DNA from 2 places in the Lysinibacillus sp. S1 genome. Region 2 is predicted to be linked to the other one. Evidence: a T-box and tRNA genes for the amino acid it is inferred to sense, from the RefSeq annotation. Region 2 holds a T-box; the other holds one or more tRNA genes.
What was found. A T-box is a leader RNA that pairs with one kind of tRNA and senses whether it is charged. The one in region 2 lies ahead of cysS (cysteine--tRNA ligase), so its partner is inferred to be a tRNA-Cys.
Positions count from the first base shown of each region.

Region 1 (5,674 bases), 590 kb from region 2:
ATATTGTATATCACAATGTCTCCCACTATTAACACATCATTATTTTCAAAAAACACATATGGGGTCGTATTTTGAGCATATGCTGCTTTCAAAACAAAGTTCTGTGAGGATGTGTTGAAATAATTTACTTTTGATTTACTGTTGATCTTAAGATGTCCATTTTTATCCACTTCTCCCTCCGAATTATCCATAAATTCAAACACATACCAATTCACCTAAGTTCAACTCCCTTCATATACGAGTTTGAATCTATAATCACTTTCAACGAATCAAGATTTTCCATTTCTTCAAATAGATTGTGGCCCTGATATTGAATCCAGGCATGTGCCTCTAAGGGAAATTTTTTTATCCCTATTACCATGTTTACTGGTATACCATACTTAGATTGAAGTATCTTATAACCAATTAACGTTTTGTGTATACAATCTGCTTTCCTAGGATACCAACAGCAAACTTGGTCTAAAAGAATAAACCACTCCAAAATCTCTTCAGAATTCTCCTCAGTAAAAATCTCTTTAGAACCCTCTATAGTATATTTTTTTATATAGCGTCTAAAGACTTCATCAAAACCTTTTCTCCGTATTTGGAAATCTAAAAATATTAATTCTTTGTATAAATATAAAATATTATACAAATTTAATTAAACCTCCTTTTGACAACGAATTTAAAAATCCATCTAAATCCTTTTGAATAATTAAAATATCTTCATTTGTCCTTTTAGCTATTAATTTGGAAATATCAGAGACTATTGGTGTTTTATCAAACTCTTCCCAAATAAATGAACTAAATTTATCTAGTGCGTAAATTTGATTCGTATAAATATTAATAATTAGATATTCATCCTCTTCTTTATAGGAAAGAAGATACTTTGATTTTTTTACACGCATCCCTTTTACCACTTCCTCCTCTTTTACATTGTGAACAATCCTTTAATACTGTTCCTGTATTACTACTATACACAGTCATAAGCTCTAACAGTCTCTTTACTCTTATCATCTTCTTTCTTCCACATAACCGTATTTTTTCTACTTACTCCATTACGTTTATGATTATATAAATGTAGTGGAGTAAAATGACAACTCTTGTGCTATCGATTACATCCACATCAAGTCCATCACTCAACACATATATAAAAACTGCACCTTCTAGTTGATTGTTAACTTTCAATCAACTAGAAGATGCAACTCGTAGGGTTTTATTGGTCCATGAAAGATCTTAAAAATAGAAATCTAAAAATCAATGTATAAAAGAAAATATTCTCTCTCCACCAAAGTTCAAAAAATTATTGATGTTGAAACAGATGTCTTTGTCTTTTACCTAAAATCTATAGGATAAACCTATTCTTTTCAGGCGTCTAAAATGGCACAACCTTTATAGAAAAATATTGTAAAGATATTTATTACCCTCTAAAGCCCTGTAAAATTTGTAAAACAAATTTACCTGTTTTACATAAACATAACTGCTTAGTCTATCATAGCGAACGTTCTGACACACAATGTTTTATCACATAAAAAAACAAGAATGCTAATATAAACATTCTTGTTTTAATTATGTTTCTAATGATTCCTTTGGAGATTCAAACCCATGAGTAACTTCTATGTTAAAACTCATACTATTCTCTTCCAATGAATTTTCTATACTTTTTTTATTCTCGTTGACCTTTTCTTCAAAAAGAATCCTTCTCTTTCTAAACCTGTTGCAATTCCCCTAATATAAAAAGCTCATAAACCCTGTTATATCAAGATTTATGAGCTTTCTTAATTTTTATTAATTTGATGATACCGGTGGTCGGGGTCGAACCGACACTCCAAAGGAACACGATTTTGAGTCGTGCGCGTCTGCCAATTCCGCCACACCGGCATAATGGAGATAAAAAAAATCGGATAAACCGATTAACAGTTAAAATATGGAGGCGGCAACCGGATTTGAACCGGTGATAAGGGTGTTGCAGACCCGTGCCTTACCACTTGGCTATGCCGCCGTCATACATGGAGCGGAAGACGAGGTTCGAACTCGCGACCCCCACCTTGGCAAGGTGGTGTTCTACCACTGAACTACTTCCGCAAAAATGGCTGGGGTACTAGGATTCGAACCTAGGCATGACGGAATCAAAATCCGTTGCCTTACCGCTTGGCTATACCCCAACAATGGGGCGACTGATGGGAATCGAACCCACGAATGCCGGAACCACAATCCGGTGCGTTAACCACTTCGCCACAATCGCCATAAAATTAATTGGCAGGGGCAGTAGGAATCGAACCCACACCAAAGGTTTTGGAGACCTCTATTCTACCGTTGAACTATGCCCCTAAAATAATAAAACTGGTGGAGGGGGACGGATTCGAACCGCCGAACCCTAAGGAGCGGATTTACAGTCCGCCGCGTTTAGCCACTTCGCTACCCCTCCGGGAATATCTGGTGCCGGCTATAGGAATCGAACCCACGACCTACTGATTACAAGTCAGTTGCTCTACCTGCTGAGCTAAACCGGCAAAAAAATAAGATGGGTCAGGACGGAATCGAACCGCCGACACTTAGAGCTTCAATCTAATGCTCTACCAACTGAGCTACTGACCCATATTTTAAAATAAATGGCGGTCCCGACCGGGATCGAACCGGCGATCTCCTGCGTGACAGGCAGGCATGTTAACCGCTACACCACGGGACCATTTGGTTGCGGGGGCTGGATTTGAACCAACGACCTTCGGGTTATGAGCCCGACGAGCTACCACTGCTCCACCCCGCGATAATACTATAATATTGTTAAAATAATGGTGGAGGATGACGGGCTCGAACCGCCGACCCTCTGCTTGTAAGGCAGATGCTCTCCCAGCTGAGCTAATCCTCCATCTGGGTATTGAATTGGTGACCCCTACGGGATTCGAACCCGTGTTACCGCCGTGAAAGGGCGGTGTCTTAACCACTTGACCAAGGGGCCATCGTTTGGAACACATCAAAGTGCTGGCGGAGAGTAAGGGATTTGAACCCTTGAGACAGTGTTAACCGCCTACACGATTTCCAATCGTGCTCCTTCGGCCACTCGGACAACTCTCCAAGAATGGCTCCGAAGGCAGGACTCGAACCTGCGACAACCTGATTAACAGTCAGGTGCTACTACCAACTGAGCTACTTCGGAATAATTTTAGTATATAGCCTAGCGACGTCCTACTCTCACAGGGGGAAGCCCCCAACTACCATCGGCGCTAAAGAGCTTAACTTCCGTGTTCGGTATGGGAACGGGTGTGACCTCTTTGCCATCATCACTAGACTATTTGAAAGACAATACTTATTATAACATATCTTATAAAAATTACAAGTATATTCTAATATTTTATTCTTTCAAAACTGGATAAACGGTGCATTGAATGTTTCAAACTTTTTTGGTTAAGTCCTCGATCGATTAGTATTCGTCAGCTCCATGTGTCACCACACTTCCACCTCGAACCTATCTACCTCATCGTCTTTGAGGGATCTTACTTACTTGCGTAATGGGAAATCTCATCTTGAGGGGGGCTTCATGCTTAGATGCTTTCAGCACTTATCCCGTCCACACATAGCTACCCAGCGATGCCTTTGGCAAGACAACTGGTACACCAGCGGTGTGTCCATCCCGGTCCTCTCGTACTAAGGACAGCTCCTCTCAAATTTCCTACGCCCACGACGGATAGGGACCGAACTGTCTCACGACGTTCTGAACCCAGCTCGCGTACCGCTTTAATGGGCGAACAGCCCAACCCTTGGGACCGACTACAGCCCCAGGATGCGATGAGCCGACATCGAGGTGCCAAACCTCCCCGTCGATGTGGACTCTTGGGGGAGATAAGCCTGTTATCCCCGGGGTAGCTTTTATCCGTTGAGCGATGGCCCTTCCATGCGGAACCACCGGATCACTAAGCCCGTCTTTCGACCCTGCTCGACTTGTAGGTCTCGCAGTCAAGCTCCCTTGTGCCTTTACACTCTACGAATGATTTCCAACCATTCTGAGGGAACCTTTGGGCGCCTCCGTTACCTTTTAGGAGGCGACCGCCCCAGTCAAACTGTCCGCCTGACACTGTCTCCTGCCCCGCTAAGGGGCATGGGTTAGAATTTCAATACAACCAGGGTAGTATCCCACCGACGCCTCCTTCGAAGCTGGCGCTCCGAGATCTCTGGCTCCTACCTATCCTGTACAAGTTGTACCAAAATTCAATATCAGGCTACAGTAAAGCTCCACGGGGTCTTTCCGTCCTGTCGCGGGTAACCTGCATCTTCACAGGTACTATAATTTCACCGAGTCTCTCGTTGAGACAGTGCCCAGATCGTTACGCCTTTCGTGCGGGTCGGAACTTACCCGACAAGGAATTTCGCTACCTTAGGACCGTTATAGTTACGGCCGCCGTTTACTGGGGCTTCAATTCGCAGCTTCGCTTGCGCTAACCACTCCTCTTAACCTTCCAGCACCGGGCAGGCGTCAGCCCCTATACGTCACCTTACGGTTTTGCAGAGACCTGTGTTTTTGCTAAACAGTCGCCTGGGCCTATTCACTGCGGCTCTCATGCGCTTGCACGCTCAAGAGCACCCCTTCTCCCGAAGTTACGGGGTCATTTTGCCGAGTTCCTTAACGAGAGTTCTCTCGCACACCTTAGGATTCTCTCCTCGACTACCTGTGTCGGTTTGCGGTACGGGCACCTCTCACCTCGATAGAGGCTTTTCTTGGCAGTGTGAAATCAGGAACTTCGTCCATACGGACTCGCCATCACAGCTCAACGTTACAGTGTGCGGATTTGCCTACACACACGCCTTACTGCTTGGACGCGCACAACCAACGGCGCGCTTACCCTATCCTACTGCGTCCCCCCATTTCTCAAACGGTGAGGAGGTGGTACAGGAATATCAACCTGTTGTCCATCGCCTACGCCTATCGGCCTCGGCTTAGGTCCCGACTAACCCTGAGCGGACGAGCCTTCCTCAGGAAACCTTAGTCATACGGTGGACGGGATTCTCACCCGTCTTTCGCTACTCATACCGGCATTCTCACTTCTAAGCGCTCCACCAGTCCTTCCGATCTGACTTCAACGCACTTAGAACGCTCTCCTACCACTGACATCGTAGATGTCAATCCACAGCTTCGGTGAATCGTTTAGCCCCGATACATTTTCGGCGCAGCGTCACTCGACCAGTGAGCTATTACGCACTCTTTAAATGATGGCTGCTTCTAAGCCAACATCCTGGTTGTCTGTGCAACGCCACATCCTTTTCCACTTAACGATTACTTTGGGACCTTAGCTGGTGGTCTGGGCTGTTTCCCTTTTGACTACGGATCTTATCACTCGCAGTCTGACTCCCGTGTATAAATATCTGGCATTCGGAGTTTGTCTGAATTCGGTAAACCGGGATGGCCCCCTAGTCCAAACAGTGCTCTACCTCCAGTATTCTCATCACGAGGCTAGCCCTAAAGCTATTTCGGAGAGAACCAGCTATCTCCAAGTTCGATTGGAATTTCTCCGCTACCCACACCTCATCCCCGCACTTTTCAACGTGCGTGGGTTCGGGCCTCCAGTAAGTGTTACCTCACCTTCACCCTGGACATGGGTAGATCACCTGGTTTCGGGTCTACGACCACGTACTATTTCGCCCTATTCAGACTCGCTTTCGCTGCGGCTCCGCCTTCTAAAGCTTAACCTCGCACGTAATC
Region 1 is NZ_CP173154.1:3,478,866-3,484,539, reverse strand. It holds gene ACHZEU_RS17355 (asparagine synthase-related protein) at 1-203, opposite strand, end outside; gene ACHZEU_RS17350 (lasso peptide biosynthesis B2 protein) at 212-634, opposite strand; gene ACHZEU_RS17345 (PqqD family protein) at 627-887, opposite strand; tRNA gene ACHZEU_RS17340 (tRNA-Leu) at 1,780-1,860, opposite strand; tRNA gene ACHZEU_RS17335 (tRNA-Cys) at 1,908-1,981, opposite strand; tRNA gene ACHZEU_RS17330 (tRNA-Gly) at 1,990-2,064, opposite strand; tRNA gene ACHZEU_RS17325 (tRNA-Gln) at 2,070-2,144, opposite strand; tRNA gene ACHZEU_RS17320 (tRNA-His) at 2,149-2,224, opposite strand; tRNA gene ACHZEU_RS17315 (tRNA-Trp) at 2,237-2,310, opposite strand; tRNA gene ACHZEU_RS17310 (tRNA-Tyr) at 2,324-2,407, opposite strand; tRNA gene ACHZEU_RS17305 (tRNA-Thr) at 2,417-2,492, opposite strand; tRNA gene ACHZEU_RS17300 (tRNA-Phe) at 2,505-2,577, opposite strand; tRNA gene ACHZEU_RS17295 (tRNA-Asp) at 2,593-2,668, opposite strand; tRNA gene ACHZEU_RS17290 (tRNA-Met) at 2,672-2,746, opposite strand; tRNA gene ACHZEU_RS17285 (tRNA-Val) at 2,773-2,848, opposite strand; tRNA gene ACHZEU_RS17280 (tRNA-Glu) at 2,864-2,938, opposite strand; tRNA gene ACHZEU_RS17275 (tRNA-Ser) at 2,963-3,054, opposite strand; tRNA gene ACHZEU_RS17270 (tRNA-Asn) at 3,060-3,136, opposite strand; rRNA gene rrf (5S ribosomal RNA) at 3,153-3,268, opposite strand; rRNA gene ACHZEU_RS17260 (23S ribosomal RNA) at 3,381-5,674, opposite strand, start outside.
Region 1: it has a tRNA-Cys gene. The T-box ahead of cysS (cysteine--tRNA ligase) is inferred to sense a tRNA for this amino acid. The anticodon was not compared.

Region 2 (5,674 bases):
GTCAGAATATGCGCACCGATTAACGGGTATCGATATTCATCCAGGGGCTACAATAGGAGAATCATTCTTTATTGACCACGGAACAGGTGTAGTTATCGGTGAAACTTGTACTATCGGTAAGAATGTAAAAATTTATCAAGGTGTAACATTAGGTGCACTAAGCTTCCCATTAGATGAAAATGGTAATCCAATTAAGGGCATTAAGCGTCATCCGAATATTGCCGACAATGTTGTCATTTATGCTGGTGCTACTATCTTAGGGGGCGAGACGACGATTGGGCACGATTCCGTTTTAGGAAGTAATATTTGGCTAACACACTCTGTTCCCCCTTATTCACGTGTTTATAATTCACAGCCATCTCCGAATATTAGCAACAGTCAAATGAAAAATATAGAGTATCATATTTAAAGAATGTGGGGCAGTCTAGAGAGTGTAGCTTTCTAAACTGCCCATTACTGCTATAGGAGGATAATTATTAAAGCGCTTTTCAAACAACCTAGGGCAAATTTTGATATGATAATGATAAATATTAATTAAAGGAAGATGAATATGTTTCGAATTGGACAAGGTTTTGACGTACATGCATTTGAAGAAGGTCGTCCATTAATTATTGGTGGCATTACCATTCCGCATGAAAAAGGACTAGTAGGACATTCAGATGCGGATGTTCTCTTACACACTGTCACAGATGCGGCTCTAGGAGCAATTGGAGAAGGGGATATTGGCCGTCATTTTCCAGATACAGACCCTGCATTTAAGGACGCGGACTCAGCAAAATTATTAGAGTACATTTGGAAGATTGTTGAGGATAAGGGTTATTCTCTAGGTAATGTCGATTGTACCATTATGGCACAGCGTCCTAAAATGGCACCCTATATTGGACAGATGCAACAACGTATCGCCGAATTATTACATGCAGAGCCTTCACAGGTAAATGTTAAAGCAACTACAACTGAACGATTAGGTTTTACAGGTCGCGAGGAAGGTATTGCGGCAATGGCAACAATTCTATTGATCAAGAAATAAATGTGGATGAACCCCGCTTTTATTTCCTGTAACAGAGTGGTAAAATGAACAAAGTCAATTTTTGATCGAAAATTTAGGAGGCTTTTAATATGACGAAAGAAGTTCGCGTTCGTTACGCGCCATCTCCAACAGGTTATTTACATATCGGTGGAGCGCGTACAGCATTATTCAATTATTTATATGCAAAACATCATAACGGTAAATTCATTGTACGTATTGAAGATACGGATATTGAACGTAATGTAGAGGGCGGAGAAGCATCTCAGCTAGATAACCTAAAATGGTTAGGTATTGAATATGATGAGTCCATTGATATTGGTGGACCTTATGCGCCTTATCGTCAAATGGAACGTCTTGATATTTATAAAGAGCACGCTGAAAAACTATTAGAGCAAGGTGTAGCCTACAAGTGTTTCTGTTCTTCTGAAAAGCTTGAAGCATCTCGTGAAGAACAAAAAGCAAGAGGTGTAGCTGCTCCTACTTATGATGGTACATGTCGCCACTTATCAGCAGATGAAATCGCTGCTAAAGAAGCGGCAGGTGAGCCATACACAATCCGTATGCGTGTACCTGAAAGTGTAACATACGAATTTGAAGATTTAGTTCGTGGACAAGTTACCTTTGAGTCTAAAGATATTGGTGATTGGGTGCTTGTAAAAGCAAATGGTATTCCAACATATAACTATGCGGTTGTTTTAGATGATCACTTTATGGAAATCTCTCACGTTTTCCGCGGTGAGGAGCATTTATCGAATACACCAAAGCAAATGATGATTTTTGATGCATTTGGTTGGGAATATCCACGCTTTGGACATATGACATTAATTATTAACGAAAACCGTAAAAAACTATCTAAGCGTGATGAATCGATTATTCAATTTGTTACGCAATATAAAGATTTAGGTTATCTTCCTGAAGCGATGTTTAACTTCTTTGCGCTACTCGGTTGGTCTCCAGAGGGAGAAGAAGAGATTTTCTCAAAAGAAGAATTTATCAAAATGTTTGATGAAAAACGTCTTTCAAAATCACCATCTATGTTCGATAAACAAAAGCTAACATGGATGAATAATCAATATATTAAAAAGTTGTCTTTGGAAGAAGTGGTAGCATTATCTTTACCACATCTACAAAAAGCAGGCTTATTACCTGAAGAACTTACTGCAGAGCAACATGCTTGGGCGACGGATTTAATCGCACTTTATCATGACCAAATGAGCTTTGGTGCAGAAATTGTCGAATTATCTAGCCTATTCTTTAACGACCATATTGAATATGATGAAGAAGCAAAAGAGGTTTTAGCAGGAGAGCAAGTACCTGAAGTAATGGCGGCATTTAAAGCACAATTGGAAGAGCTAGAAGAGTTTACACCAGATGCGGTAAAAGCTGCGATTAAAGCTGTACAAAAGACAACTGGTCATAAAGGTAAAAATCTGTTCATGCCAATCCGTGTTGTGACAACAGGTGAAACACATGGACCAGAGTTGCCGAACGCCATTTGTTTAATTGGTAAAGAGAAAGCAATTGACCGTGTAGAAAAATTTGCACAATAAAGATAAATTTATTGACAATTCATTCTTTCGTTGTAAAATGTATTTACATTGAAAAAGCGTTGATAAGGAGAAGTAAGTGGCGCATGCTCTTAAGAGAGGACCATCATCGGCTGAAAGTGGTCTGAGCCTAGGCAAAACTGAAATGCACCTTTGAGCATAAAGCTGAACGAGAGTAGGCTTTATCGAGTCATCCCCGTTAATGGATGTCCAAAGTGGAAGGCTTTTTGTCTTCAATCAGAGTGGAACCACGCAAATCGAGCGTCTCTGTCATTCCTTTTAGGAGTGATAGAGGCGCTTTTTTTATTCAACAGAAAAGGAGAGTGAAATACAATGGGTATTCAAATTTTTAACTCATTAACACGACAAAAGGAAACCTTTGTACCGCTAGAAGAGGGCAAGGTAAAAATGTATGTCTGCGGTCCTACGGTTTATAACTATATCCATATTGGGAATTCACGTCCTGTAATTGTTTATGATACAGTACGTCGTTATTTTCAATATAAAGGCTATGATGTAAAGTTTGTTTCCAATTTTACGGATGTAGACGATAAAATTATTAAAGCAGCAAATGAGCTTGGTGAAGAAGTACATGAATTAACAGAGCGTTTTATTGCAGCCTATTTTGAAGATGTTACAGCACTGGGATGCAAAAAGGCAGATGTTCATCCACGTGTGACAGAGCATATGGACGATATCATTCAATTTATTCAAGTGCTAATTGAAAAGGGCTACGCTTATGAGTCTGCTGGAGATGTGTATTACCGTACTCGTAAATTTGATGGCTACGGTAAATTATCACACCAATCAGTTGACGATTTAAAAATCGGTGCTCGTATTGAAGCGGGCGAGAAAAAAGATGATGCGCTAGATTTTGCTTTATGGAAAGCTGCTAAGCCAGGTGAGATATTCTGGGAAAGCCCATGGGGAGATGGCCGTCCAGGGTGGCATATTGAGTGTTCTGTAATGGCTCGTGAACATTTAGGAGATACTATTGATATTCATGCTGGTGGGCAGGATTTAACTTTCCCTCACCACGAAAATGAAATTGCTCAATCAGAGGCACACAATGATAAAACATTTGCGCGTTATTGGATGCATAACGGGTATATTAATATTGATAATGAAAAGATGTCAAAATCTCTTGGGAATTTTATTCTTGTGCATGATATCCGTAAACAAATTGACCCGCAGATATTGCGTTTCTTCATGCTATCTGTCCATTATCGTCATCCAATTAACTTTGCGAAGGACCTAGTAGAAGCTGCTGCGTCAGGTTTAGAGCGCATTCGTACAGCATACAACAATGTGAAGCATCGCCTTACGACTACTGTAAGTTTAGGTGATCATTCAGAAGAATGGCTGAACAAAATTGCGGAACAGAAAGCGCATTTTGAAGAGGCAATGGATGATGATTTTAATACAGCCAACGCTATTTCTGTATTATTTGAAGTAGCTCGTATTGCTAATATTTACTTAAATGAAGCCAATACTTGCAAGAAGGTATTAGAAACCTTTATTGAAACCTTTGAAGTACTAGGTGACGTCTTAGGTATTGAATTTGCAAAAGAAGAAGAACTATTAGACGAAGAAATTGAAGCATTACTACAAGAGCGTGTCGAGGCACGTAAAAATCGTGATTTTGCTCGCTCTGACGAGATCCGTGACCATTTGCAAGCCCAAGGTATCATTTTAGAAGATACACGACAAGGAACTAGATGGAAACGAGGGTAATTAAGTTGGATAAACTTCGCAATGAAGATGTTAAACAATTAAAAGCGCTGGCGTTAGCCTATATGGGTGATGCCGTATTGGAACAAAAGGTCCGAGAATATTTGCTACGCTCTGGTCGTGTTAAACCAAACACACTACATCGAGAGGCAACTCGCTACGTCTCAGCAAAAGCGCAATCGATGATCGTTCATCGCATGATGGATGAAAATTATTTAACAGAGGAGGAATTGGCTGTGTTCCGCCGTGGACGCAATGCCAAATCCGGCTCTGTACCAAAAAATACGGATGTCCAAACCTATCGTAATAGCTCAGGCTTTGAGGCGGTGCTTGGTAGTTTATATTTATTGAATGAACTAGAACGCGTCTACGAAATCATTGCATATGCTATTCAAATAATCGAGGAATCAAAAGGAGTGTCTAAATAATGGCAGAACAGAATGGTGAAATTATTGCCGGTAAAAACCCAGTGTTAGAAGCACTTCGTTCAGGCCGCGATATGAATAAAGTATGGATTGCAGAAGGAGTAAAAAAATCTGGCGTCAATGAACTGCTAGATTTAGCCCGTGAACGTGGTGTCATAGTTCAATTTGTCCCAAAAAAGAAAGTTGATCAATTATCAAGTGCTAATCATCAAGGTATCGTTGCTTCTGTTGCCGCTTATAAGTATGCTGAACTAGAGGATTTATTTGCAGCCGCAGCTAATAAACAGGAAGATCCTTTTTTCTTAATCTTAGATGAGTTAGAGGATCCTCATAATCTAGGGTCTATTATGAGAACGGCTGATGCTATAGGAGCACATGGTATTATTATTCCTAAGCGCCGATCAGTGAGTCTAACAGCAGTAGTGGCAAAGGCATCTACAGGAGCGATTGAACACGTTCCAGTTGTACGTGTAAACAATCTTGCTCAAACTATAGATGAATTAAAAGAACGCGGTGTATGGATTGCAGGGACAGATGCAAAGGGATCTGCAGATTATCGAAAAATGGATGCAACATTACCATTAGCCATCATTATCGGTAGTGAGGGCAAAGGGATGGGGCGTTTATTAAAAGAAAAATGCGATTTTTTATATCACTTACCGATGGTTGGGCATGTCACATCACTGAACGCATCAGTAGCAGCGGCTTTATTAATGTACGAAGTGTATCGTAAACGTCAAGAAGCGATTGAATAACAATGAAAAACATTTTGCTTGTTGATGGCTATAATATGATTGGATCTTGGAAAGAGCTGCGGCCATTGCGTGATACAAATTTTGAGGATGCGCGAAGAAGGTTGATAGAACTCATGGCTGAATATAAAGCGGCAATGGGTTGGCGCGTAATTATTGTTTTTGACGCCCATCTTGTACCAGGAGTAGAGC
Region 2 is NZ_CP173154.1:2,888,378-2,894,051, forward strand. It holds gene epsC (serine O-acetyltransferase EpsC) at 1-409, shown strand, start outside; gene ispF (2-C-methyl-D-erythritol 2,4-cyclodiphosphate synthase) at 551-1,027, shown strand; gene gltX (glutamate--tRNA ligase) at 1,117-2,577, shown strand; T-box leader at 2,628-2,846, shown strand; gene cysS (cysteine--tRNA ligase) at 2,908-4,308, shown strand; gene ACHZEU_RS14310 (Mini-ribonuclease 3) at 4,293-4,733, shown strand; gene rlmB (23S rRNA (guanosine(2251)-2'-O)-methyltransferase RlmB) at 4,733-5,485, shown strand; gene ACHZEU_RS14320 (NYN domain-containing protein) at 5,488-5,674, shown strand, end outside.